One region of the Paenibacillus sp. FSL L8-0663 genome, then DNA from elsewhere that is predicted to be linked to it. Evidence: riboswitches for the same ligand, from Rfam matches in the RefSeq annotation. Region 1 holds a riboswitch; each other region holds the start of a gene.
The links. A riboswitch is a leader RNA that binds a small molecule or an ion and turns the genes downstream of it on or off. The one in region 1 is predicted to bind glycine.
Positions count from the first base shown of each region.

Region 2: it holds a riboswitch for glycine, as region 1 does, so the genes downstream of both, gcvT (glycine cleavage system aminomethyltransferase GcvT) here and MKY75_RS19105 (alanine/glycine:cation symporter family protein) in region 1, are expected to answer to the same signal.
Region 3: it holds a riboswitch for glycine, as region 1 does, so the genes downstream of both, sdaAB (L-serine ammonia-lyase, iron-sulfur-dependent subunit beta) here and MKY75_RS19105 (alanine/glycine:cation symporter family protein) in region 1, are expected to answer to the same signal.

Region 1 is NZ_JBBOYM010000001.1:4,341,502-4,349,773, reverse strand. Features, by position in the region: gene MKY75_RS19110 (glycoside hydrolase family 1 protein) at 1-961, shown strand, start outside; glycine riboswitch at 1,130-1,216, shown strand; glycine riboswitch at 1,225-1,319, shown strand; gene MKY75_RS19105 (alanine/glycine:cation symporter family protein) at 1,480-2,898, shown strand; gene MKY75_RS19100 (iron-containing alcohol dehydrogenase) at 2,957-4,129, opposite strand; gene MKY75_RS19095 (carbohydrate ABC transporter permease) at 4,277-5,104, opposite strand; gene MKY75_RS19090 (carbohydrate ABC transporter permease) at 5,127-6,002, opposite strand; gene MKY75_RS19085 (ABC transporter substrate-binding protein) at 6,036-7,319, opposite strand; gene MKY75_RS19080 (PTS transporter subunit EIIC) at 7,517-8,272, opposite strand, start outside.
Region 2 is NZ_JBBOYM010000001.1:4,180,175-4,188,446, forward strand. Features, by position in the region: gene MKY75_RS18340 (BglG family transcription antiterminator) at 1-551, opposite strand, end outside; gene MKY75_RS18345 (PTS mannitol transporter subunit IICB) at 633-2,111, opposite strand; gene gcvH (glycine cleavage system protein GcvH) at 2,539-2,931, opposite strand; glycine riboswitch at 3,324-3,423, shown strand; gene gcvT (glycine cleavage system aminomethyltransferase GcvT) at 3,600-4,700, shown strand; gene gcvPA (aminomethyl-transferring glycine dehydrogenase subunit GcvPA) at 4,827-6,182, shown strand; gene gcvPB (aminomethyl-transferring glycine dehydrogenase subunit GcvPB) at 6,179-7,675, shown strand; gene ptsP (phosphoenolpyruvate--protein phosphotransferase) at 7,794-8,272, opposite strand, start outside.
Region 3 is NZ_JBBOYM010000001.1:423,223-431,494, forward strand. Features, by position in the region: gene MKY75_RS01880 (Ig-like domain-containing protein) at 1-38, shown strand, start outside; gene sdaAA (L-serine ammonia-lyase, iron-sulfur-dependent, subunit alpha) at 199-1,098, opposite strand; gene sdaAB (L-serine ammonia-lyase, iron-sulfur-dependent subunit beta) at 1,088-1,777, opposite strand; glycine riboswitch at 1,989-2,104, opposite strand; gene MKY75_RS01895 (DUF6359 domain-containing protein) at 2,442-4,046, shown strand; gene MKY75_RS01900 (ABC transporter ATP-binding protein) at 4,372-5,403, shown strand; gene MKY75_RS01905 (ABC transporter ATP-binding protein) at 5,381-6,307, shown strand; gene opp4B (oligopeptide ABC transporter permease) at 6,321-7,289, shown strand; gene MKY75_RS01915 (ABC transporter permease) at 7,318-8,226, shown strand; gene opp4A (oligopeptide ABC transporter substrate-binding protein) at 8,269-8,272, shown strand, end outside.

The sequences.
Region 1 (8,272 bases):
ACAGCATTACGTCAATTATGCCGAAACGGTGTTTACACGCTATAAGGATAAAGTAAAATACTGGCTGACCTTTAATGAAATCAATGTAATGACCATGAGTCCGTTCACCGGTGGCGGTGTGGTTATTGACCGTGTAGAAAACAAACAGCAAGCGATATATCAAGCATTGCATCATCAATTTGTAGCTAGTGCACTGGCAACCAAACGGGGACATGAGATCATCCCGGGTGCTCAGATCGGCTGTATGTTGGCACGTATAGAAAGCTATCCACATACGTGTAACCCAGCGGATATACTGAAAGCCCAGCATGAAAATCAGATGAACCTATTCTTTACGGATGTGCATGCCCGTGGGGAATATTCCAACTATATGAATCGTTATTTTGAAGAAAATAATATTGTGATCCAGACAGAACCCGGCGATGACGAAATTTTGAAAAATAATACAGTTGATTTTATCTCATTTAGCTACTACATGACCTTGACCGTATCGGCAGGTCCAGAAGGCGAGAAAGCAGCAGGAAACCTGATTGGCGGCGTGAAAAATCCGTATCTGCAGTCCTCCGACTGGGGATGGCAGATCGATCCGATCGGCCTGCGTGTTACACTGAATACGTTTTATGATCGCTATCAAAAGCCTCTGTTCATCGTGGAAAATGGCTTGGGTGCATATGATAAGGTGGAGGAAGATGGCTCTGTGCATGACACATATCGCATTGATTACTTGCGTCAGCATATTGCCCAAATGAAGGAAGCGATTGCCGACGGTGTTGATCTGATTGGTTACACCAGCTGGGGCCCTATCGACCTTGTGAGCATGTCTACTTCCGAAATGTCCAAGCGCTACGGATTTATTTACGTTGATCTGGATGATGACGGTAACGGAACGCTCAAACGCTCCAAAAAAGACTCTTTTAATTGGTATAAAAATGTGATAGCAACCAATGGTGAAGAATTGTAATTCCATATCATCTCGGGCGGGTATAGCAGAGGACATCCTAAGGATGCGATCTGCTGTACCCGCTTTTTTGATAGACTCAATAATAATATTTCAGAGGGCTTCACAAACTTTTCACTTGTAATAAGCTGAAAGTTTTCTGTATAATGAATAAAAATTTCATATGTCTGGTTGATGTTTGCGGGAGATGGAACGAAGGTTCCGACCGAAGGGGCAAAACTCTCAGGTGCTTAGGCTGGTTACAGCCACAAGCGGGGACCGTAAACGGACAGAACTCTGGAGAGACCCTTAATTGGGCGCCGAAGGTGCACCGCAGAGAACATCTGCTTAAACTCTCAGGCAAAAGGACAGAGACGCGAATAACCTGTGACAGGGAATACCCTAGGCTTTTTTATGAGCTATTAGAGGTAGAAACCTGCACAAGATGGTTGTATTTTTTCGTGCCTTTAACCTCTCCAGGAGTCGAATCAGCTGATTTGACTCTTTTTTGTTTTCTAATATGTTGGAGGAGCGGGTTGAAAATGAATTTGGTACATGTGTTAGAAACGATTGACAGCTGGATATGGGGAGCGCCGCTTCTTATTCTCGTGATGGGCACGGGGTTGTGGCTAACGATCCGCTTGAAGCTGCTTCAGGTTATTCGATTGCCTTTGGCGCTCAAGCTAATTGGTAAAGCGCCGGACGAAGGTAGCGGAGATGTAAGCAGCTTCGGTGCATTGAGTACGGCACTGGCAGCTACTGTAGGTACAGGAAGTATTGTTGGCGTGGCGACAGCGATCAAGCTGGGTGGGCCCGGTTCATTATTCTGGATGCTGGTTGCAGCTTTTTTCGGGATGGCAACCAAATATGCGGAAGGATTATTATCCGTTAAATACCGTGTTAAAGACCGGAACGGACAATTTTCGGGTGGTCCGATGTATTATATTGAAAACGGACTTGGCCGCCGTTTCAAGCCGCTGGCGATGTTGTTTGCCTTTTCTGGTGTTCTTGTAGCCCTATTTGGAATCGGTACTTTTCCGCAAGTAAAGGCTATCGTTTCTTCGACGGAAAGTAGCTTTGGAGTGCCAACGGTAGTTACAGCGATCATTATTTCCGTGTTAACTGCTGTTGTTACGATTGGAGGACTCAAAAGTATTGCCAAGGTATCCACAAAGATTGTTCCATTCATGTCGGGGCTCTATATCGTAGTTTGCTTAATTGTACTCATTAAGTTTGCAGGAGAGCTTCCTCATGCGATTGCTTTAGTATTACAAGGGGCCTTCTCGACCACATCTGCAACGGGTGGATTTGCCGGAGCGACGATTATGTTGGCGATGCGAAGTGGAGTTGCCAGAGGTATTTTTGCTAATGAAGCCGGTTTGGGAAGTGCGCCAATTGCAGCAGCTGCTGCTAAGACGAAATGGCCTGCAGAACAAGGGTTGATATCCATGACAGGCGTATTTATCGATACGATGATTATTTGTAATCTGACGGGATTTACGTTGCTGGTTACGGGAATATGGAGTGGAAATGACGATGGAGGTCTGATGACCCAGCATGCGTTTTCCAGTGCCTTTCCGGCTGGTGCAGAACTCGTGACGATTAGCCTTATTTTATTTGCATTCACAACGATACTGGGCTGGAATTACTACGGGGAACGTTGTGTTGAATATTTACTGGGTGTCAAATGGATTAAACCATACCGTTATTTGTTCATCGCACTTGTGGCAGGAGGTGCGTTCATCAAGTTGGAAGCCATTTGGCTGCTGGCAGATATCTTTAACGCAATGATGGCTTTCCCGAATCTGATTGCACTGCTTGGCTTATCGGGAATCGTAGTTGCAGAAACCCGAACCTATATGGATTCTCTGTATCCTAATAAGAAAAAGGGCATTCTTGCAGGTGCCAGTGTAGGGGCAGCTATTCAAGTAGAAGAAAAGGGACAAACGGTTAATTCATAAATTCCAAAAGGGAGTGCCCTCAGCCATCACAGGCTTGAGGACACTCCCTTTTTAAATGTTATAACGATGCGCGCAAAATAGCTAAAATATCTCCTTGATTAAGCTTTTTATAGTTACCGAAGCCTCCGTATTCCATTTCACGGGCTGCAATGTTTGCGATTTTTTCCAATTGCTCATCATTAATATTGTAATCGGCCAGGGTGGAAGGGGCACCGAGACTTGTCCAGAATGCACTAAGACGGTCAATACCTTCCAAGGCGATTTCTCTATCTGTTTTACCTACGGTGTCTAAGTCAAACATACTGAGCATCAGCCGTTTCATGCGTGCAGCATCCTGATCCACCGTATGTCTCATCCAGTTGGGGAATAGGATCGCCAGACCGCCAGCATGAGGAATATCATATACAGCAGATAATGCATGTTCAATCGTATGCGAAGCCCAATCCCCGAAGTAGCCCATTTGCAGTGTTCCGTTAAGAGCAATCGTTCCGGCATATAAAATCGTTTCGCGATGCTCGTAGTTGTGCAAATCCTCCAACAGCTTAGGTGCAGTTTCGATTACGGTTTGCAGCACGGAAAAGCACATACGATCTTGCAACGGTGTATTTTTAACATTGTGAAAATACTGTTCAAACACATGGCTCATCATATCCACCATGCCATATACCGTCTGATCACGTGGCACAGAGAAGGTGTTTTTTGGGTCCAGAATTGAGAATTTCGGATGCGTCACCGCGCTGCCCCATACGTATTTTTCGTTTGTTTCCCAGTTGGTGATAACAGAATCTGGATTCATTTCTGAACCGGTAGCGGCGAGTGTGAGGATGGTACCGAATGGCAGAGCCTGGGTAGGCATGTGCTTTTTATTGATAATATCCCACACATCGCCGTCATATTCAGCCCCTGCTGCGATGGCTTTGGTGCAATCAATAACGCTCCCGCCGCCTACTGCAAGTAAGAAGTCGATTTTTTTGTTTCGGCAAATGTCGATGCCCTTCTTAACGGTGGACAACCGCGGATTCGGTTCTACGCCCGACAATTCATGAATGTTGAGATGTAGCGGCTGTAACGCGTTTAATACCTGGTCATATAGACCATTTCGTTTGACACTTCCGCCTCCATATATCAGCAAAATATTTTTGCCGTAATTCAACAGTTCCTGCTGCAGTTCTTCAATTTGATTGTCTCCAAAAATTAATTTGGTGGGGTTATAATATGTGAATTTGTTCATCTGGAAAGTTCCCCTCAGTTCATAGTTCATGTTCAAATCGTAAATCGCTTAACCTGATTGCTGTTGTATACCTAACCTCATCATGTAAGCTATTTGAAATGACGATTAATTATTATACATGAAATGAATAAGGGAATTCAAATAAATCTAATCTTTGACCGCTCCGGCGGCAAGATCGGAAATAAACTGGCGGCTAATGAAAAGAAATAAAATTATAAGTGGCAGTACAGCAAGCAGGGTGCCCGCAATGACCATCGCATAATCCGTATTGTATATCCCGTTTAATTGTGACAGTGCAATCTGGAGCGTGAATTTACGCTCATCCGTTAAGACGATTAGCGGCCATAAATAATCATTCCAGGCTCCTATAAAGGTAAACGCGCCGAGAAAAGCGAACGCAGGACGTAGAATAGGCAGTGCTACATTTAAGTACAGCCGAAAAAAGCTGCATCCGTCCATCCGCCCCGCATCCAGCAGCTCCTTTGGAATGGATTCTTCCGCATATTGACGAATCCAGAAAATGCCGAAGGCATTTACCATCCCCGGGATAATAAGCGCTTTGAACGTACCTACCCATCCAAAGGTGGCCATCATGACAAAGGAGGGGACAAGCGAAAGTTGTGAAGGGACCATCATTGTAGCTAGCAGAACGATAAATAGCACTTTTTTGCCCGGAAAATCAAACTTGGCGAATGCAAAACCTGCCAGTGAATCGAAAAACAGAACCAATAAGGTAACAGAACCAGCTACAAAAAGGGTATTAAAAAAGGCTCCGGCAAAATTAATCTGCTGCAATACTCTCGTTATGTTATCCAAGAAGTGGCCGCCAAACCACAATTGCGGTGGAAAACGATAGATGTCTGAAGTTGTACGGGTTGCCATAACGATCAGCCAGTAAAATGGAAACATCGACAGGATGATTCCCACCAACAATCCGGCATATAAAACAAAGGATTTTGCACGTGTCTGCATCATGTTGTGAAGCTCCTTCCCATCGTTATTTTTTACCTTGAACGAGTTTCCAGTTTATGATGGAGAATAGAGCAATGATGAGGAACATTCCCCATCCGACGGCTGCACCATATCCAAAATAGTTGTTAATGAACGACTCGCGGTACAGGTATAAAACGATGGTCATGCCACTTGCCCCGGAACCGCCGTCATTACCGACCAGGACCTGTGGCTCGGTGAAGAGTTGCATACCGCCGATGGTGGACGTAATGACCGTAAACAGAATGACTGGGCGCAGCATGGGGATAGTGATGCGGAAAAAAGCTTGTGCTCCGGTTGCTCCGTCTATTTTGGCGGCCTCATACAGCACATGCGGAATACTCTGAAGTCCGGCCAGATAGATGATTGCGTTATAGCCCATCCATCTCCATACGACCATAGAAGAAATGGCAATTTGGATACCCCATGGCACATTCAGCCATTGAACCATGGGCAGTCCCAAGAGTTGCAGAAGGTAGTTGAGAAATCCGAAATTGTTGGCAAATAAGGCACCAAATATGATGGCGACAGCCACAATAGACGTCACATTGGGCAGGAAGAATCCAACTCGCCATAAGGTGCGCATTTTCACAAATGGGGCATAAAGCAGAAAGGCAATAATCAGTGCGAAGAATAGCATTGGAATTGTTGCATACACCCAGATCACAAAGGTGTTGCCTACAGCCTGCCAAAATTCATGATCTGTTACAAGGTAGCGAAAGTTGCCCCAGCCGTTGTAGGTCATGTCTCCGATTCCGTCCCATTTGTGAAACGCCAGGTATAATGAAAAACCAATCGGAAACAGTCCAAAGATGCCAAACAGCAGATAAAACGGCGAGATCGCAGCATAAACGGCACGGTGCTTCCAGATTTCTCTCAGCATATTGTCCACACGCCTTTTTTGAATTTTGTTTTTTTATCGCTGTAATTCCCGTTCGATTCGTTCCATGGTTTCCGTCCATAATGCATCAGGATTAGCATCCTGCTTGGCAACATTAGCAAGGCGACGGGTCACAATGCCGTGGATGACAGGGTAGCGCTCGCCGAAATAGCTGCTTTTCACATGACGTGCGGAGGCGGCGAAGATGAGTCCGGTGGCCTGACCCCCAAAGAAAGGCTCGGGTGTCCCCATGATAGGATCGTTATAGACGCCGGGAGTGGACGGGAACAGACCGATTTTGTGGTAGGCTTCCAACTGGTGTTCCGGGTTTTGCAGCCAGGTCAGGACTTCAAAGGCTTCTTTGGGATGTTTGCTGGATTTGAGGATAGAAATGAACGAACCACCCAGGTTGCCGTCTCCTCCAGGAGCACGGGCGACTCTCCATTTGCCAGCTGTATCCGGCGCGGCCTCTGTGAGAACTTGCTTCATCCAAACAGCCCCTACAAAAGAGGCAATTTTGCCGTTATTGACCGAAGCGTTCCATTCGGGAGTCCAGCCATCCGCATTGGCGAGCAGATGCTTCTTGTGGAAATCGACAGCGGTTTTCCAGCCCAGACGGATGTCAGGAGATTGATTGCCAATATAGCTGCCATCCGGCTTGAAGTAGAGGTTTGTATGCTGAGCGAGCACTTGATTGTAAACGTTTACAATATTATCAGCCAAAAACGAACGGCTTCCGAATTTCTGCTGAAGTTGTTCTCCGGCTGCCATGTAATCATCCCATGTGCGGATCGAGGCACTAACCTTTTCAGGATCACTAGGCAAGCCTGCTTGCTTAAATAGATCGCTTCGATAGAAGAGGGCAGTAGGCCCAGTATCCATGGGAAATGCAATCATTTTACCATCAGGAGTGATCCCCTGATTCCATTTCCATTCCAAATATTGATCTTTTAGGCGGTCTGCTCCGAGCTCCCTTAAATCATAAAAACGATCCGCACTTGGAAATAGCTCCACCATCCAGTCGTTCAGAGCTACGATGTCTGGTTCACCAGAACGAGCTGCGAGCGTTGTCTTCAGTTTAGCTTTGAAGTCACCACCTATTTTTTGAGTTTTTAATTCAATGTTGGGAAAGTGTTTTTCCGCTTGGGCGAGTAGTTCATCATCAATGGAACGGTTCCAATACCATAATGTAAGCGTTATCTTTTTTCCATTTGACAAATTAGTTTCAGATGATTGACTTTCAGAGAACGAGGGTCCACTACAAGCACTGAACATAGTGAGAAAAGCAAGACATAATACCAACCATTGTACTGTCTTCACATCATTTCCCTCCTTGCTGTCTGAGATAATCTGCCTGCTAAACAAGTTGTAAATGGTTTAGCTCCATCATATGAAGCTGTTACCCATTTATGTGCATTGCCTTAACCAAAAACAAAAAATTTGAAACGTTTATCCATAAAAAAAAGCACGTGCGTCTGTTATATGAAGAACGCACGTACTTAAGTTAGGGATTCAGCTCATGACATCAACCGCAGTATTTCATCTTTCAGAATTTCGGACCGAGTCCCGAAAATAACCTGCAGGGTACCGTTACCAAGCCTGATGATTCCCGACGCTCCGAGCTGCCTGAGAGCTTGATCGTTAACTGCTTTGTCGTCTTTGACGACAAGACGCAGCCGTGTGATGCAGGCATCAATGCTTAGGATATTGTCCGAACCGCCGAGATAGGTTAGTACCCTGCCTGCCTGACTGGACGGAGTGTCGGATGTAGCGTTTGCTTTTTTATTGGGTACAGATTCGTTAGCCTCAGACAGGAGACTGTCTTCTCCATCATCTTCACGCCCAGGAGTTTTTAGGTTGAATTTGAGAATGATAAATCGGAACAGAAAGTAATAGATGAGGGCGAAGACAAGCCCGACCGGGATCATTCGCAATGGGTGAGTGGAGAGCTTCATATTGACCAAATAGTCAATGAGTCCTGCTGAAAAGGAAAAGCCCAGTTTGACATCCAATAGGTATACGACCAGGCCGCTCAGGCCTGTCAGCAGAGCATGAACGCCGTAAAGCAATGGTGCAATGAACATAAACGAAAATTCGAGGGGCTCGGTAATTCCGGTCAGGAACGATGCCAGCGCAGAACCGATGAAAATGGAAGCGACGGCTTTACGTTTTTCCGGTTTAGCCGTATGGATGAATGCGAGAGCGGCTGCCGGGAGAGCAAACATCATAATAGGGAAGAAACCGGACATGAATAGACCAGCTGATTTATCGCC
Region 2 (8,272 bases), 160 kb from region 1:
GAACGAACCTCTCCCTGGCTGGAAAACAGATCAGATTCATCCAAATGTTCGAGGGCCAGCTCGGAAATCGCCCGTCTTTTGTCTATCTCCCGTCCGGTAATCTCGACACCATATCCCCGTCTGCGGACAAGCACGAGCCCTCGATCTCCGATCCAGTCTTGTAATTCGTCCAGATCATGACTGACCGTAGTTACCGTGACTTTCAGATCTGAAGCCAGCGCCAGCAGCTTGATCGGCTCCCGTGTATCCAGCAGCATGCAGAGAACCACGATCTTTCTCTCCTCAGCCGAATATTCGTCTGGATTCGTATGCAGCAATTGCTTTCGCAGGCATACAAGATGAGCTGGGTCTGCATCTATACAGATACCAATCCCTGACTTTTTCTCCAGCTTCACCTCATGAGCTGCCAGCCAATGCTCGACTGCGCCCAGTTCCCGATGAACCGTCCTCGTGCTGACATTGATCTTCGTGGCAATTTCTCCGGCTGTAACCTCTTTGGACTGCTCCAGAAGATATTCCACGATGTCACGTTGTCGTTTCGTAATATTCATAAGCGCATACCGTTCCTTCCCAAGCTCATCCCTCCAGCAGGAGACGTACACTGCATACAGTCCGCCTGACTATGACGGGGATTAAGAATCGGATTTCAGACGTTCAACCAGCGCTTCGTATTCAGGACTCTTCAAAAAATTGTCAATGGAAATGTGTTCAGCATTCGGGACTACTGTTTTAGCCCGGTCTGTCAACGTTTTTTGCGTAATGACAATATCCGCATCCTGTGGAATTTCACTGATTGCCGTATTCGTAACTGTTACGCCTACGCCCGCCTGCTTCATTTTTTTGCGTAAAATCGAGGCACCCATCGCGCTTGAACCCATACCTGCATCACAGGAAAAGACAATCTTGTTCACTTCGGATTTATCCTTGAGCGTTCGATCTGCGACAATCTCGGCAGCACGATCAGATTCGTGGTTATCTTCCATTACAGTGGCGTTAGCACTGGCACTCTTGTTTTGATTTTTCATATCTTTCAGGCGAGATGCAGCTTCCTCCAGCCCCTCTTCTTGTTGCTTACCTGTCTTGAGTAACACTGCTGCAACAGCAAAGGATACGACCGCAGCAGCGATCACCCCGCTCAGCATTGGCAAATATCCACCTTTTGGCGTCATTAGAAAATAGGCGATGATACTACCCGGTGAAGGAGCAGCAACCAGTCCGGCACCTGTCAACATGAAACAGAAGGTTCCCACAACACCGCCAGCTATAGCTGCAAGAATCAGAATCGGCTTCATCAAAATATAAGGGAAATAAATTTCATGAATCCCGCCGAAAAAATGAATGATGACTGCGCCAGGAGCTGACGACTTCGCAGAGCCTTTACCGAACAGACAGTAGGCCAGCAAAATACCAAGCCCCGGCCCAGGGTTGGATTCCAGCATGAACAGTACGGATTTGCCTGTTCTTGCAGCTTCCTCCAACGCAATCGGACTTAATACTCCGTGATTCAGCGCGTTGTTTAAAAATAATACTTTTCCGGGCTCAATAATGAGGTTGACAAGCGGCAATAGCCCCGCGTTCACGAGGAACTGTACCCCTGCCGACAACACTTGACTGATCATTTGTACAACCGGGCCGATCGCCACATGGGCAAGCAGTGCTAGAATGGCACCGATAATCCCGGCCGAAAAATTATTGACCAGCATTTCAAAGCCTGATCTGACTTTGCCTTCAATGGCCTTGTCGAACTTCTTCAATATCCACGCAGCCAGCGGACCAGCTACCATCGCGCCCAGGAACATCGGGATATCGGCTCCTACTATGACACCCATCGTCATGATGGCACCGATCACACCTCCACGCTGTCCGTGAATCATCGTGCCCCCTGTATAACCAATCAGCAGCGGCAACAAATAATTTTTCATCGGATCAACCAACTGTGCAAAACCTTCGTTCGGGAACCATCCGGTCGGAATAAAGAGTGCCGTAATCAACCCCCACGCAATAAAGGCTCCCATATTGGGCATAACCATACCGCTAAGAAAACGGCCAAAACGCTGTACGGCGACACGAGTGCCTCCTTTTGAACTTGGCTTTGCGTCCAATGTACTCATATTCAAATCCTCCTTGTAGGTAAGCATCACTACCTTTTCTTAAAATTCATACTAAATGACAGCGCTATCTTCATCAACGAAATGAAAACGTACTTTCGTCATGAACGTTGATGACAACATTTAAATTTAAATTATCCAGGAAGATATTATACCTGCATAATTCTTCTTAATATGACCTGTAGCTATAGAAATTAGTCGAAAAACCGCGCTGGATTATGTATGATTCCTATATGGGGACAACCCACTATATCAGAACAACACACGTAATTACGTTTTCATAAAAAAGACAAAAAAATAGCCGCTACGTCAAATCATAGCGACTATTTTATACAAAAATCGAGCAAACTAACGATGCTCTTATTCAATTAAAAATCAATATAAAATTCCGAATAACACGCTATTATTTCATGCTGCATTGCTCTATTTATTACTCCGAAATCAACTGCTCATACTGATCCGCCGACAGTAGTTTGCCCAATGATTCCTCCACATCTTTATCCATCTCTACTTCTACCATCCAACCTTTGTCATATGGAGATTCATTCACTAGCTCAGGTGTACCTTCCAGCGCTTCATTCACTTTTAATATGGTTCCCGTCACCGGAGCAAAAAGGTCGGATACCGTCTTCACCGATTCAATCGTACCGATCTCCGCTCCCTGCTCAATCGTTACTCCCGCCTCAGGTAATTCTACAAAAACAATATCACCCAGTTGGTGCTGTGCAAAGTCTGTAATACCAATCCGCACCGTTCCATTCTCTGTCCGCTGAACCCACTCATGTTCGTCTGTATACCAAAGTTGCTGCTTCACTTCACCCATTCTGTTCCCCTCACTTCCATATGAATAAAATCGCATTTGCTCACCTGTATTAGACAGGTTAAGATTATGACAATAAGAACACTCATGTCAATAATACTAACAAAAATACTTCATATTACCTCCTATAGTGCTCTATATAAAAATATAATAATTTATAACAAACGCTTACATATCCTTATTTATATATTAAATGTTTTTTCTATTGTTTTTGATGACATTTTTATTGACATTTTGAATGAATTTGCGTATTAATGGGTTATAGCAAATACTTTGGGAAACACCCGACAACTGCAAACGCGGATGAACGCAGAGGGAGAGACTGCCAAAAAGATTCGCATAGCTGTTGCCGCTTGTGAGACAGTTGTGCACGCGAATCGGATCAAGTTGTTATCTGCAAAGCCAGGTAATATACTGCTGATCCCGAAGGTAGCGCCGAAGGAGTAAGCCTGCATTGCAGGTGAATCTCTCAGGCAAAAGGACCTCTGCCGGACGCATCTCTGGAGAGCATTCGCTATTGGAGCGGATCACCCAAGAGGAAACCCGGTACATACCGGGGTAACTTTCTGGTATCAAGGACAGAGCTGAAAAAAGAGTATAGACTGCTGTCTATACGTTTTTTTCGGCCTGTCTTTTTTGTTTAGCCGATTACACCGGATAGGAGTGGAAACATGACTAATTTGCGAAAAACACCGCTATATTCATCCTACGGGACGCAGTCTGGGGTTCGTTGTATTGACTTTGGAGGCTGGGAGCTCCCCGTTCAGTTTAGCGGCATTCAAAAGGAGCATGAGGCCGTCCGGCAACGTGCGGGTTTATTCGATGTATCGCATATGGGTGAGTTTTTGGTTGAAGGCAAAGAGGCCGAAGCTTTTCTACAAAGGGTGACCACGAATGATGTCAGCCAGTTGGAACCAGGTCAGGCACAATATTCACTCCTGTGTTACCCCGATGGAGGTGTAGTAGACGACCTGCTTGTTTACTGCAAAGGACCGGAACGCTACATGCTCGTTGTGAACGCCTCCAACATTGATAAGGATTGGGATTGGTTACTTCGTCATGTGCCTGCATCCGTTCACATGGAGAATGTGTCTGATGCAATAGCATTGCTGGCATTGCAGGGACCGGAAGCAGCACGTATTGCCGCAGCCGTGGCAGATACGGATATTACGAATCTGGCATCTTTCCACTTTCATGAGAACGTGCCATTGTTCGGAGCAAAAGCACTCGTCTCACGAACCGGATATACGGGCGAAGACGGTTTTGAATTTTACGTACCTGCCGCGGAAGCACCCGCCGTATGGGAGGGTTTGCTTCGTTCCGGTGAGTCGTATGGGCTGATTCCCGCTGGACTTGGTGCTCGGGATACACTACGCTTTGAGGCTCGGTTGCCGCTATACGGACAGGAGTTATCTGCCACAATTTCACCACTCGAAGCCGGTCTGGGTTTCTTCGTCAAGCTGAATAAAGGAGATTTTATCGGTAGAGAAGCACTTCAGCGTCAAAAAGAACAAGGGGTTCCTCGTAAATTGATCGGGCTAGAAATGATGGACCGCGGTATCCCACGCGCCCATTATCCGGTATTCGCAGAAGGACAACACATCGGTGAGGTCACAACGGGGACTCAGTCGCCCTCCTTGAAGCGTAATCTGGGCCTCGCCTTGGTGGACAGTCGTTTTAGCGCCCTCTCCACACCACTGGAGGTTGAGATTCGTGGCAAACGCCTGCGTGCCGAGGTGGTGGCAGCCCCCTTTTATAAGCGCCCACGCTGATCTTAAACTCTCCTTATTTCTATAAAGCAAACATGTCAGATATGTATTTCCGGGTTTTCATCTCACACTTTTTTATTAGCTCATTTACGGATTTAAAATTTTGCTTTTCGAAAGGAGCCAGAACCTATGAAGCAGCATCGTTATCTCCCTATGACTGAACAGGATCAAACCGAAATGCTGCGTGTGGTCGGTGTATCATCCATTGATGATTTATTCAGTGACATTCCAGAGGCCATTCGATATCAAGGGGAACTCCCTCTTTCTTCTCGACTCGATGAGAAAGCCTTAACCCGTCACTTGACCGAGCTGGCCGGACACAATGCCAATACAGACACACATGCCAGCTTTCTTGGCGCAGGAATTTATGATCATCATATTCCGTCCGTCATCCAGCACATCACTTCACGCTCAGAATTCTACACTGCCTACACCCCCTATCAGCCGGAAGTAAGCCAAGGCGAGCTACAAGCCATTTTCGAGTTTCAATCGTATATTTGCGAATTGACGGGCATGGCTGTAGCTAATGCCAGCATGTACGACGGAGCGACTGCACTGGCGGAAGCGGGCTCACTGTCCGCCGCAGCTACCCGCCGTAAACAGCTTATCGTATCGAGGTCCGTCCATCCAGAGGCACGTCAGGTATTGGCAACCTATGCACGCGGATTGAATTTGGACATCGTGGAGATCGGCTGTTCGGACGGTGTAACGGATGCTGATGCGTTAGCGGCGGCCGTATCGGAACAGACCGCGGCTGTTTTGGTCCAAAGCCCCAACTTTTTCGGAGCCGTGGAAAATCTACAGCCGATGGCTGACCTCATCCATGCACACAAAGGTCTTTTGGTCGTCAGTGCCAACCCACTGGCACTTGGCTTGCTGGAGACACCCGGCAAACAGGGCGCGGATATTGTGGTAGGAGACGCGCAGCCACTTGGCATCTCCTCTTCTCTCGGCGGTCCGACCTGTGGATACTTTGCCGTTTCTCAGGCACATATGCGCCGTATCCCCGGCCGTATTGTGGGTCAGACCACTGATCGCAATGGTAAACGCGGCTTCGTGCTGACCTTGCAAGCGCGCGAACAGCATATCCGCCGCGAAAAGGCCACCTCTAACATTTGTTCCAATCAAGCGTTGCTAGCTTTATCTGCATCTGTGTACTTGTCCGTCATGGGGAGACAGGGCATCCAGGAAGTAGCCGAGCTGAATTTGCATAAAAGCCGCTATGCGTTAGAACAATTGCTGAGCTTGAAAGGCGTAACTGCCTCATTTCACGCACCGACCTTTAACGAGTTTGCCCTTAGGCTGCCTGAAGGTACGGATGTGAGCAAACTTCAGGACAATCTGTTAGCTGCTGGATTTATCGCTGGCTACGATTTGGGCCGGGACTATGAGGAACTCGCTGGTCACATGTTGATTGCCGTGACGGAGCAAAGAACCAAAGAAGAGATTGACCAATTTGTGCACACCTTGGGGGGATTGCTATGACACATACCGGACAGGATCAGAAACAAGAGCTGTTAAAGGAACACGATCAAGCGCTCATTTTTGAATTGAGCCGTCCGGGTCGCATCGCCTATTCCCTTCCCGAGTGCGACGTTCCCCGTCGCCCGGTGGCAGCGCTTTTGCCAGACTATGCGCTGCGCAGCGAACCTGCAGCATTACCCGAGGTATACGAAGTAGACGTTATTCGGCATTATACCGCCTTGTCCCGGCGCAATTTTGGCGTGGACAATGGATTTTATCCGCTCGGCTCCTGTACGATGAAATACAATCCGAAGGTGAATGAGGATGTCGCCCGATATACAGGCTTCGCCAAAATCCATCCATGTCAGCCCGAGGAGAGCATCCAGGGTGCCATGGAGTTGCTGCATACGCTCCAAAATGATTTGGCTGCGTTAACTGGCATGGATGCCGTCACGCTTCAGCCCGCCGCGGGCGCCCATGGCGAATGGACCGGGCTGATGATGATTCGCTCATACCACGAAGCACGTAGTGAGCGACGTACCAAGGTGCTCGTGCCGGATTCGTCGCACGGAACGAACCCCGCCAGTGCAACCGTCGCAGGCTTCGAAACAGTCACCCTTCCTTCCACCCCTGAGGGGCTGGTGGATCTGGATGCGCTGCGTCAAGCCGTAGGCAACGACACCGCTGCGCTCATGCTGACCAACCCGAACACGCTTGGGCTGTTCGAGAAGCAAATCACTGACATTGCTGCCATCGTGCATGACGCGGGGGGTCTGCTCTACTATGACGGGGCGAACTCCAACGCCATCATGGGGATTACCCGTCCCGGAGATATGGGCTTCGATGTAGTGCATCTCAATTTGCACAAAACGATGAGTACCCCGCACGGTGGCGGTGGCCCCGGCGCTGGACCTGTCGGCGTAAAGCAACGGCTCATCCCTTATTTGCCCAAGCCGCTTGTCGCACGGGATCCACAGGGGGTGTACCACTGGGACCGGGAACAGGGAGATTCTATTGGACGGGTTAAAGCCTTTTACGGGAACTTCGGTATTCTCGTCCGTGCCTATACTTATATCCGTAGCTACGGTCCTGATGGCTTAAAGCGTGTATCGGAATGCGCTGTACTCAATGCCAATTATATGATGCATCGGCTCGCTCCACATTTTGATCTGCCCTACCCTGGACATTGCAAACACGAATTCGTGATGTCGGGGCGAGGCTTGAAAAAATTTGGAGTGCGCACGCTTGATGTAGCCAAACGGCTGCTTGATTTCGGCTACCATCCACCTACAATTTACTTTCCGCTGAATGTAGAGGAGTGCATCATGATCGAGCCCACGGAAACGGAAAGTAAGGAAACACTTGATGCTTTTGTCGACACTATGATTCATATTGCGCGGGAAGCAGAAGAGAACCCTGAGCTGGTGCTCAATGCACCATATACTACTCCAGTCACACGATTGGACGAAACTACCGCAGCCCGCAAACCTGTACTGAATTGCTCATGCAGTTAAAACAAATTCTACTTAAAGCATGCAAAAAAGCCGGTATCTAATTAGATACCGGCTGCTGTATGTACACAGCAATTTTTTGTTGGAAAAAGATATAACCTTTGAAATGTAATACCCTTCCTTAGCCTTCGATGCTTTGAACCAATTCAACAACCTGTTCTGCTGTTTGCATGTCCAGAGCTTTTGTAGCCAGTTTTTCCATGTCCGCACGGGACAACTTGGAAATTTGACTACGTGCTGGCAGAATGGAAGTGGCGCTCATACTGAACTCATCAAGTCCGAGACCCAGCAGCAACGGAATTGCTGTTGTATCTCCTGCCATTTCGCCACACATACCAACCCAACGTCCTTCACGGTGAGCAGCATCAATAACCATTTTCACCAGACGCAGAATGGATGGATTGTATGGTTGATACAGGTAAGAAACCCGCTCGTTCATGCGATCCGCTGCCATTGTGTATTGAATCAGATCGTTTGTACCGATACTGAAGAAATCTACTTCTTTTGCGAATTGGTCAGCCAATACCGCTGTAGAAGGAATTTCTACCATGATGCCCAGTTGAATTTCTTCGGATACGGATACACCCTCAGCTACCAACT
Region 3 (8,272 bases), 3.9 Mb from region 1:
CAGGTAAAATGACGAAGATACAGGTAACCGTTCAGTAATCTGTAACCCGACTAAAAAGAAAAAGAGCAAGCATACGTCCAGCGACGATATGCTTGCTCTTTTCTTTATAAGGGCGAATTCTCTTTCCCTAGGACAATGTAGGGGAGAGGTAGTCGCCTTGTTTTATAGAGGAAAAGTAATTGGTTTAAAGCTTAGAAATTACGACTTATTCTTCTTGATTGATGCGTTGCGTGTAAGTGATTCGGTCAAACGCTTGCCAGTCGGCGTCTGAGCCAAGCCGCCTTTGGCGGTCTCGCGGTGCTTCGACGGCATCGCGCTGCCGACTTCAAGCATCACGTCAATGACTTCGTCAGACGGAATAGCGCTGCGCACACCCGCCAAAGCCATGTCCGCTGCGGCAAGCGCAGTCACGGCTCCCAGGCCGTTGCGCACGATGCACGGAATCTCCACGAGTCCGGCGACGGGGTCGCAAATCAGGCCGAGCGTGTTCTTAAGAGCGAGGCCCACGGCGTGAACAGCCTGTTCAGGCGTACCACCGCGTAGCTCGACCATAGCGCCAGCGGCCATCCCGATAGCTGAGCCAATCTCAGCCTGACAGCCTCCCTCCGCGCCAGAAATGAAGGAGTTGTTGGCGATCACGTAGCCAATGGCTCCAGCGGCGAATAGGCCGTTCACCATATGCTCATCATCCCAGCCGAACCGTTCCTGCGCACTGATGAACACACCAGGGATAACCCCACATGAGCCTGCGGTAGGAGTGGCGACAATGCGACCCATGGATGCATTAACCTCCGACACGGAGAGGGCATAAGCCATGGCGAGCGCGGAGGCATCACCGGAGCAGGTCTCCCCTGACCGCAGATACTCGGCCAGGCGCTTGCCGTCGCCGCCCGTCAATCCACTGCGGGATACGGTGTCTTGTGTCTGACCGCGATGAACGGCTTCCTTCATGATTTCATAATAATCAGACATTTGGCGAAAGATTTCTTCCTCCGTTGTATTCGTTTCTTGTACCTGCTCTTGAATCATCAAGCGGCCAATCGTGGTGGATTCTTCAGCGCATAAAGCGCTGATCTCATGCAGATGGCTAAACCGCATCGGATTCAGCTCCTTTTTTCAAATTAATCATCTTAATTTCATACATATGAGGTAAAGAACGCAGTTCCGCAATCAGTTCAGCTGGAGCAGAACTGTCCGTTTCAATGGCGGTGAGTGCTTCACCATCCCGGCCTTTGCGATCTACGTGCATATAGGCAATGTTAATGTGGGCCGCGCCCAGCGCTGAAGTTATTGCGCCCAATGTACCGGGCTTATCCGAGTGGAGAAGCACCAGCGTAGGCAGCTCCCCGGTCAGATTGACCCGGAATTCGTTGAGTTGCTGGACATGGATGCTGCCGCCGCCGATGGAGGAGCCCAGCAGTGTGCGCTGATCCTCGCCCTTCCACAACTCGAAACGGACGGTGTTCGGATGAGGAGCGGGGAGTCCACTGACGGCGAATTCCACGGTCATCCCGGCTTGCTCGGCCCATTGCTCGGCATCTGGAATCCGGTGATCGTCCGTATCGTAATTAAGCAGTCCTGCGATGAGCGCCAGATCCGTACCGTGTCCTTTATACGTATCGGCAAAGGAGCCGTACAGTGTCATACGGGCACGGTCAGGCTGCGCCCCGAGCCAGTGCCGGGCAACGCGTGCGAGTCGCACCGCGCCTGCGGTGTGTGAACTGGAAGGTCCGGTCATGGCCGGGCCGATAATAGAAAATACATCTTTGAAACGCATGGTGTGGCCCCCTGTATGTTCTAATACCATACTATATGGTATTTCCGCGTCTTTGCGCGGTTATGACGGTTCCTAATGCTGACGCACAATGTGAGCACAAAAAAGGACAGGATAAGGAAGTTTCCCTTATCTCTGTCCTCGTTACCTGAGAGTTTCGTGCGGTGTTCTTACCGCCTTACCCCTTGGGTGGCTTGCGCTCTCTCCAGAGTTGCGTCAGATGACGATACATGGACCTGAGAGATTATCCGCCAGCCGGGTGCTGGCGTCTTGCTCCTTCGGTGCCGCCAGAGTGTAAGCCTCCTGGACAGACTCTCCCGTCATCTTCATTCGCGTATACCGTTCTACATGTCTTTCTTAGCGTAATGTATGACGTGCTCGGTGTCAATCACAGGGTTCAATTTTTACATAAACGAGGATTTTGCAAAAATCCAATAAGCGACTTCCAATGAACAATATATAGATCGAAATGGCCTAGTTCGTCTAGATATTGCGCTTTGGAGCGACTGGAATCGAATTTTGCAAAATCCTGAAACAGGTGCATTTCCAATAAAAAAGATTAAAGTTTACATAATTATGGATGAAATCAGGAAGGAATTAGAAGATTGGCGGCTAATCTGATAGAGGACAAGTACATTTATGGAAATCATAGGAGGGATATTGACGTATGGTAAAAGGCTTGCGGTTAACAGGTTCACGCTTAAAAGGGATGCTGCATCTAGCAGCGATCGCATCACTGCTGATCGGGATCTTCGTTCCATTCGGTCAGGTCAAGGCAGAGGGAGCATTGACAGTAGCCGAAGCACTTCAGGGCCAAAGCAGTGGAGGTACGGTGACGGTGGAAGGCTACATCGTCGGACATGCTACCGGATCGAAAACGGCTAACTTTTCTTCTCCGTTCGCGAATGATTTTAACGTACTGATTGCCGACCAGGCAAATGAACGTAATACGTCTAATCTATTGGATGTACAGCTGACTTCAGCGTACAGAGGGCAATATGGGCTATCAGGCCATCCTGAGCTGATCGGCAGCAAAATTCGTGTGACGGGTACACTCGGCGCCTACAATAATTTTGGTGGAGTCAAAAGCCCGAGCGCTGTTGAACTGGTGAGCGGAAGCGAGCCGGGGGAACCAGGTGAACCTGGCGAACCTGAACCTGGCAACCCGGGTCAACCCGGTACTACACTGCCGGATGGAAAAGGCAAAAAGGTGCTGTTCGATAATACGCACGCACAGACCGCTGGTGCAGCAGATTGGGTCATTGAAGGCGCCTTCTCCGACTTTGCCAATGGACTGCGTAATGTAGGCTTTACGGTAGACCAATTGAATCGTCCCATTCCTTTTACTTATGGAGAGCAGGCCATAACATATGACAAGTTGCGCCAATATGATGTGTTCATTATTGGTGAAGCGAATGTTGCCTTTAAGGCATCCGAGCAGGCTGCCCTGCTGCAATACGTGAATAACGGGGGGAGCGTCTTCTTCATCTCCGATCATTATAATGCGGACCGTAACAAAAACCGTTGGGATTCCTCCGAAGTTATGAATGGCTACCGTCGTGGAGCCTATACTAATCCAGCCAAAGGCATGACTGCAGAAGAGGCTGCATCACCGGCGATGCAAGGATTAACAAGCTCCGATTGGCTGGCGACCAACTTTGGCGTTCGTTTCCGTTATAATGCGCTTGGTGACGTGAATGCTACCGACATTGTAGCCGCAGATCAATCTTTCGGCATTACCAAGGGTGTGCGCTCGATTGCGATGCATGCAGGATCTACGCTGGCTATTATTGATCCTACCAAAGCTAAAGGCATTGCTTATATCCCTTCAGGCACGAAAAAATGGGGGAATGCTGTAGATCAGGGAGTTTATAACGGCGGGGGCCGTGCGGAAGGACCTTATGCCGCTATCTCCAAGGTAGGTCAAGGCAAGGCAGCGTTTATCGGTGATTCTTCCCCTGTAGAAGATGCTACACCGAAATATGTGCGTGAGGAAAATGGACAGTCGAAGAAGACATATGATGGTTTCAAGGAAGTGGATGATTCCACCTTCCTGGTACAAACGGTCCAATGGCTTGCATGGAAGCAGGACTACACGAAGTTGTCCGATGTGGCAGGTTTGACTCTGGATCAACCAACGAAGCTTCTGCCATTCGAGGAGCCTGCGGCTTCCACGGAACCGCAGGCTGAGCCTTGGGCTGCTCCGGCAGCAGGCTACAAATGGTATGATCCTAGAACGTTCAAGTCTGGCTCCTATGGAGCGGCTTCGTAATTATCGTCAGGAGCTCAATGTGAGCCGGTGTTAGTTAGTCGTTTGATCCCTGCAGAGGGATCAAACGACTTTTTTTGTGATGAAAATTAACCTGTGGTTGGTTATTTCATTACATTTTGTGCCAGAAAGACCGCGCTACTGCTGGATCATTGATTTTTTAAATGATGTTGATAGCATAATCTTAATTGATATATCCATATACTGGTGATAGGATGTATTCAAATTATTCCGACAAAAACGGTATGTAATGTTCATGAGAGGTTTTAAACATCAAACATGGTGAGAATAAGCGGGACAAGACCATGGAGAATGGAGGAAGCACGCATTGAATACCGAACCCGTGTTGGAAATTAAAGGATTATCCGTATCTTTTCGCATCAAGGATCAATATCACCCCGCAGTCGACCATCTAGATCTGACGGTCAACCCCAATGAAGTGCTGGCTGTAGTTGGAGAATCCGGCTGTGGCAAAAGCGCGCTGGCGCTTTCGATCCCGCAACTGCATGACATGGAACGCACGCGTGTAGAGGGAGAGGTCCTTTTTAAAGGCACGGACCTGAACCGTCTTTCTTCAGGGCAAATGAACAAAATCCGCGGAGCGGGCATTGGCATGATCTTTCAGGACCCGCTGACAGCACTCAACCCGTTGATGAGCATTGGCAAGCAGATTGAGGAAAATCTTGATTATCACACGTCACTATCTACGAAGCAAAAAAGGGAACGTGTGCTGGAGTTGCTGGAAAGTGTAGATATACCGAATCCTGTGCGTGTGTATGAGCAGTATCCGCATGAACTGTCAGGAGGGATGCGGCAGCGTGTGATGATCGCGATTGCCATAGCTTGCCGACCTTCTCTTATTATTGCAGATGAGCCGACGACTGCGCTCGATGTAACGATCCAATCGCAAATTCTCGACTTGCTCAAACAGCTTCAACAGGAGACTGGGAGCGGAATTATACTGATTACGCACGATCTTGGTGTTGTGGCAGAAGTAGCCGACCGCGTGGTGGTCATGTATGCCGGAGAAATCGTGGAGAGCGCTGATGTTTTTGAATTATTCAGGCATCCACAGCATCCGTATACGCGTTCTTTGCTTGCTTCTATGCCGGGATCGCATACCAAGGGGGAATCATTGCATGTCATCAGCGGTATTGTTCCCTCATTACAAGATATCCCCCGCAATAGCTGCCGCTTTGCTCCGCGTATTCCTTGGATTCAGGAGAGAGCGCATGAAGACCATCCCCAACTAAATGAAATTTCCCCTGGACATTGGGTCCGTTGTACATGTTATCAGCATTTTCATTTTGAAGACGAGGCAAAGGGGGAGGCTGCTCATGGCACTACTGGAGTTAAATGATTTGAGGGTCCACTATCCGGTGCGCGGTGGTTTCTTCCAGCGTGTTATCGATCAGGTGAAAGCAGTGGATGGCGTGTCGATCAGCATTGAGGCAGGCCAGACATACGGGCTGGTGGGAGAATCCGGCTGTGGAAAAACGACGACAGGCAGGACGATCATCGGTCTAAATAAGCTGACGAACGGACGGATTCTGTTTAAAGGAAAGGACCTTGCAGCTCTGAGCCGTAACAATCGCCATCCACTGCGTAGAGACATTCAGATGATTTTTCAGGACCCATACTCTTCGCTCAACCCGCGTAAGCGCGTATTGGATGTCATTGCTGAACCGCTGCGAAATTTTGAAAGGCTGAGCAGTGAGGAAGAACGAAGGAAAGTACAGACGTTGCTGGAAAGGGTCGGCTTAAACGCCGATGAAGCCTACAAATATCCGCATGAATTTTCCGGGGGGCAGCGGCAGCGGATCGGGATCGCGCGTGCGCTGACATTAAACCCCAAACTGATCATTGCAGATGAGCCGGTGTCGGCGCTGGACGTTTCCGTGCAGGCACAGGTGCTTAATTTTATGAAGGATGTGCAGCGGGAGTTTAATTTAACGTATTTGTTCATTAGTCATGACTTGGGTATTATCCGCCATATGTGTGACCAAATCGGTATTATGTACCGGGGACGTCTAGTGGAGCAGGGGAGCGAGCAAGACATTTATGAGCGTCCACAGCATCTGTATACCCAGCGCCTCATTGCAACCATTCCCAATATTGATCCTACAAAACGACTGGAAAATGCCAAGAAAAGGCGAATGCTTTTATCCTCCTACAAAACAGAGCTACCCAAACATCTAGACGCGAGTGGAAAACCGTTTGCACTAAAATCAGTAAGTCCATCCCATCAAGTCGCGCTACCATAAGGGGGGTACAGAAATGTGGAAATTTACACTGCGTCGGCTACTGGTTATGATCCCTCAACTTTTTGCACTGAGCGTGCTTATATTTTTCCTGGCTAAGGCTATGCCGGGGGATGCCCTGACAGGACTTATTACTTCGACACCCAATCTGAATCCGGCCGCACTGGAAGAGCAGCGACAAAGACTGGGACTGAATGACCCGGTGTGGATGCAGTATGGGAACTGGCTCGTCCAGCTTGCTCACGGGGATCTGGGCAAATCTTATGTACATAAAATTAGCGTTACCGATCTGATTGGCAGCCGTCTGGGGAACACGTTCTTTCTGGGCGTAGTCATTCTGGTTCTGACGTATCTGATCGCCATCCCGCTCGGCGTACTCAGCGGTCGTTATCAGCATAGTCTGCTGGACAAAACTGTAGTGGGCTATACCTATCTCAGCTTTGCGACACCTCTATTTATACTCGCGTTGCTGCTGCTGTATGTATTCGGCTTCAGGCTCGGCTGGTTTCCAACCAGCGGCAGTGTGGATGTAGGTGTGGAGCCGGGGGCATGGTCATATTACGTGAACAAGTCGTATCATCTCATTTTACCGGCGGTTACAGGCGCATTGCTCAGTACAACGGCTACGATTCAGTATTTGCGCAATGAGGTCATTGACACAAGACTGAAGGATTTTGTGAAAACAGCGCGTTCCAAAGGGGTGCCCGAAGGTAAAATTTATTCCCGACATATTTTCAAAAACTCTCTATTGCCGATTGCTGCCTTTTTGGGCTATGACCTGACGGGAGTCATTGCAGGCAACATTTTTCTTGAATCTATTTTCGGTTATCCGGGGTTGGGCCAATTATTTCTTCAGTCCATCACTCAACGGGACTTTTCAGTCGTGAACGCGCTGGTCATGATTTCTGGCTTCTTGGCACTATTAGGGACCCTTTTATCTGATGTCATCCTGAGCAAGGTCGATCCCCGCATTCGAATTGAATAGCGAACAAGTCTAGAGAAAGGGAGGGATTATGGTGTCTATACAGGTGGAGGAGGTCTTCACGCCGGAAATCATTCATAAATCACCATCCAGTTGGTCTGTACTGCGTCGTGAGCTGGTGCGTGACAAAATGGCCTTGGTTTCCATTGGCTTTGTGATTCTGTTCTTGATCTTTATATATGCCTCTGTCCTGTTTGTAAATCAGGATGTAGTCACGACGGTCGATTTGGGCGCGATTCGTGAAGCTCCAGGCTCAGTGCATTGGCTGGGGACAGATCGAGCGGGCAGAGATATTTTCGGCCAACTGGTCATTGGAGCCCGCAATTCCTTCACTATTGGCTTTACGATTACATTGTTATCCGCCGCTATTGGCTTAACATTAGGTTTACTGGCTGGTTTTTATGGGGGAATGGTCGATAACATCATCATGCGAATCATTGATTTTATCCTGGTGCTTCCATTCTTGATGCTGGTTATCGTATTTGTCAGCATTGTACCCAAAAGCGGCATAGGGTCCTTTATTTTTATCATGACTGCCTTTTTATGGATTGGAAAAGCACGCCTGATCCGGGCCAAAGTGTTGTCGGAGCGCGAACTGGATTATGTGCAGGCTTCCAAAACCCTTGGCACACCCAATTGGAAAATCATCTGGTTTGGCGTGCTGCCCAATCTTAGCTCGGTCGTGATCGTCAATCTGACCCTCAGTCTCGCGGGAAATATCGGGATTGAGACCGGGCTTTCTTATCTCGGCTTTGGCTTACCGGAATCTACGCCAAGCTTGGGTACACTGGTGAGTTATGCCAATGACCCGGATGTTTTGCAGAATAGCTGGTGGATGTGGTTACCTGCCTCACTGCTTATTTTGGTGTTAATGCTGGCGATTAACTTTATTGGCCAGGCGCTCAAACGCGCCACGGATGCCAGACAACGATTGGGTTAACTGAAGTTCAAGGATAAGGACAATGACAAGGAGGGATTTACAATGG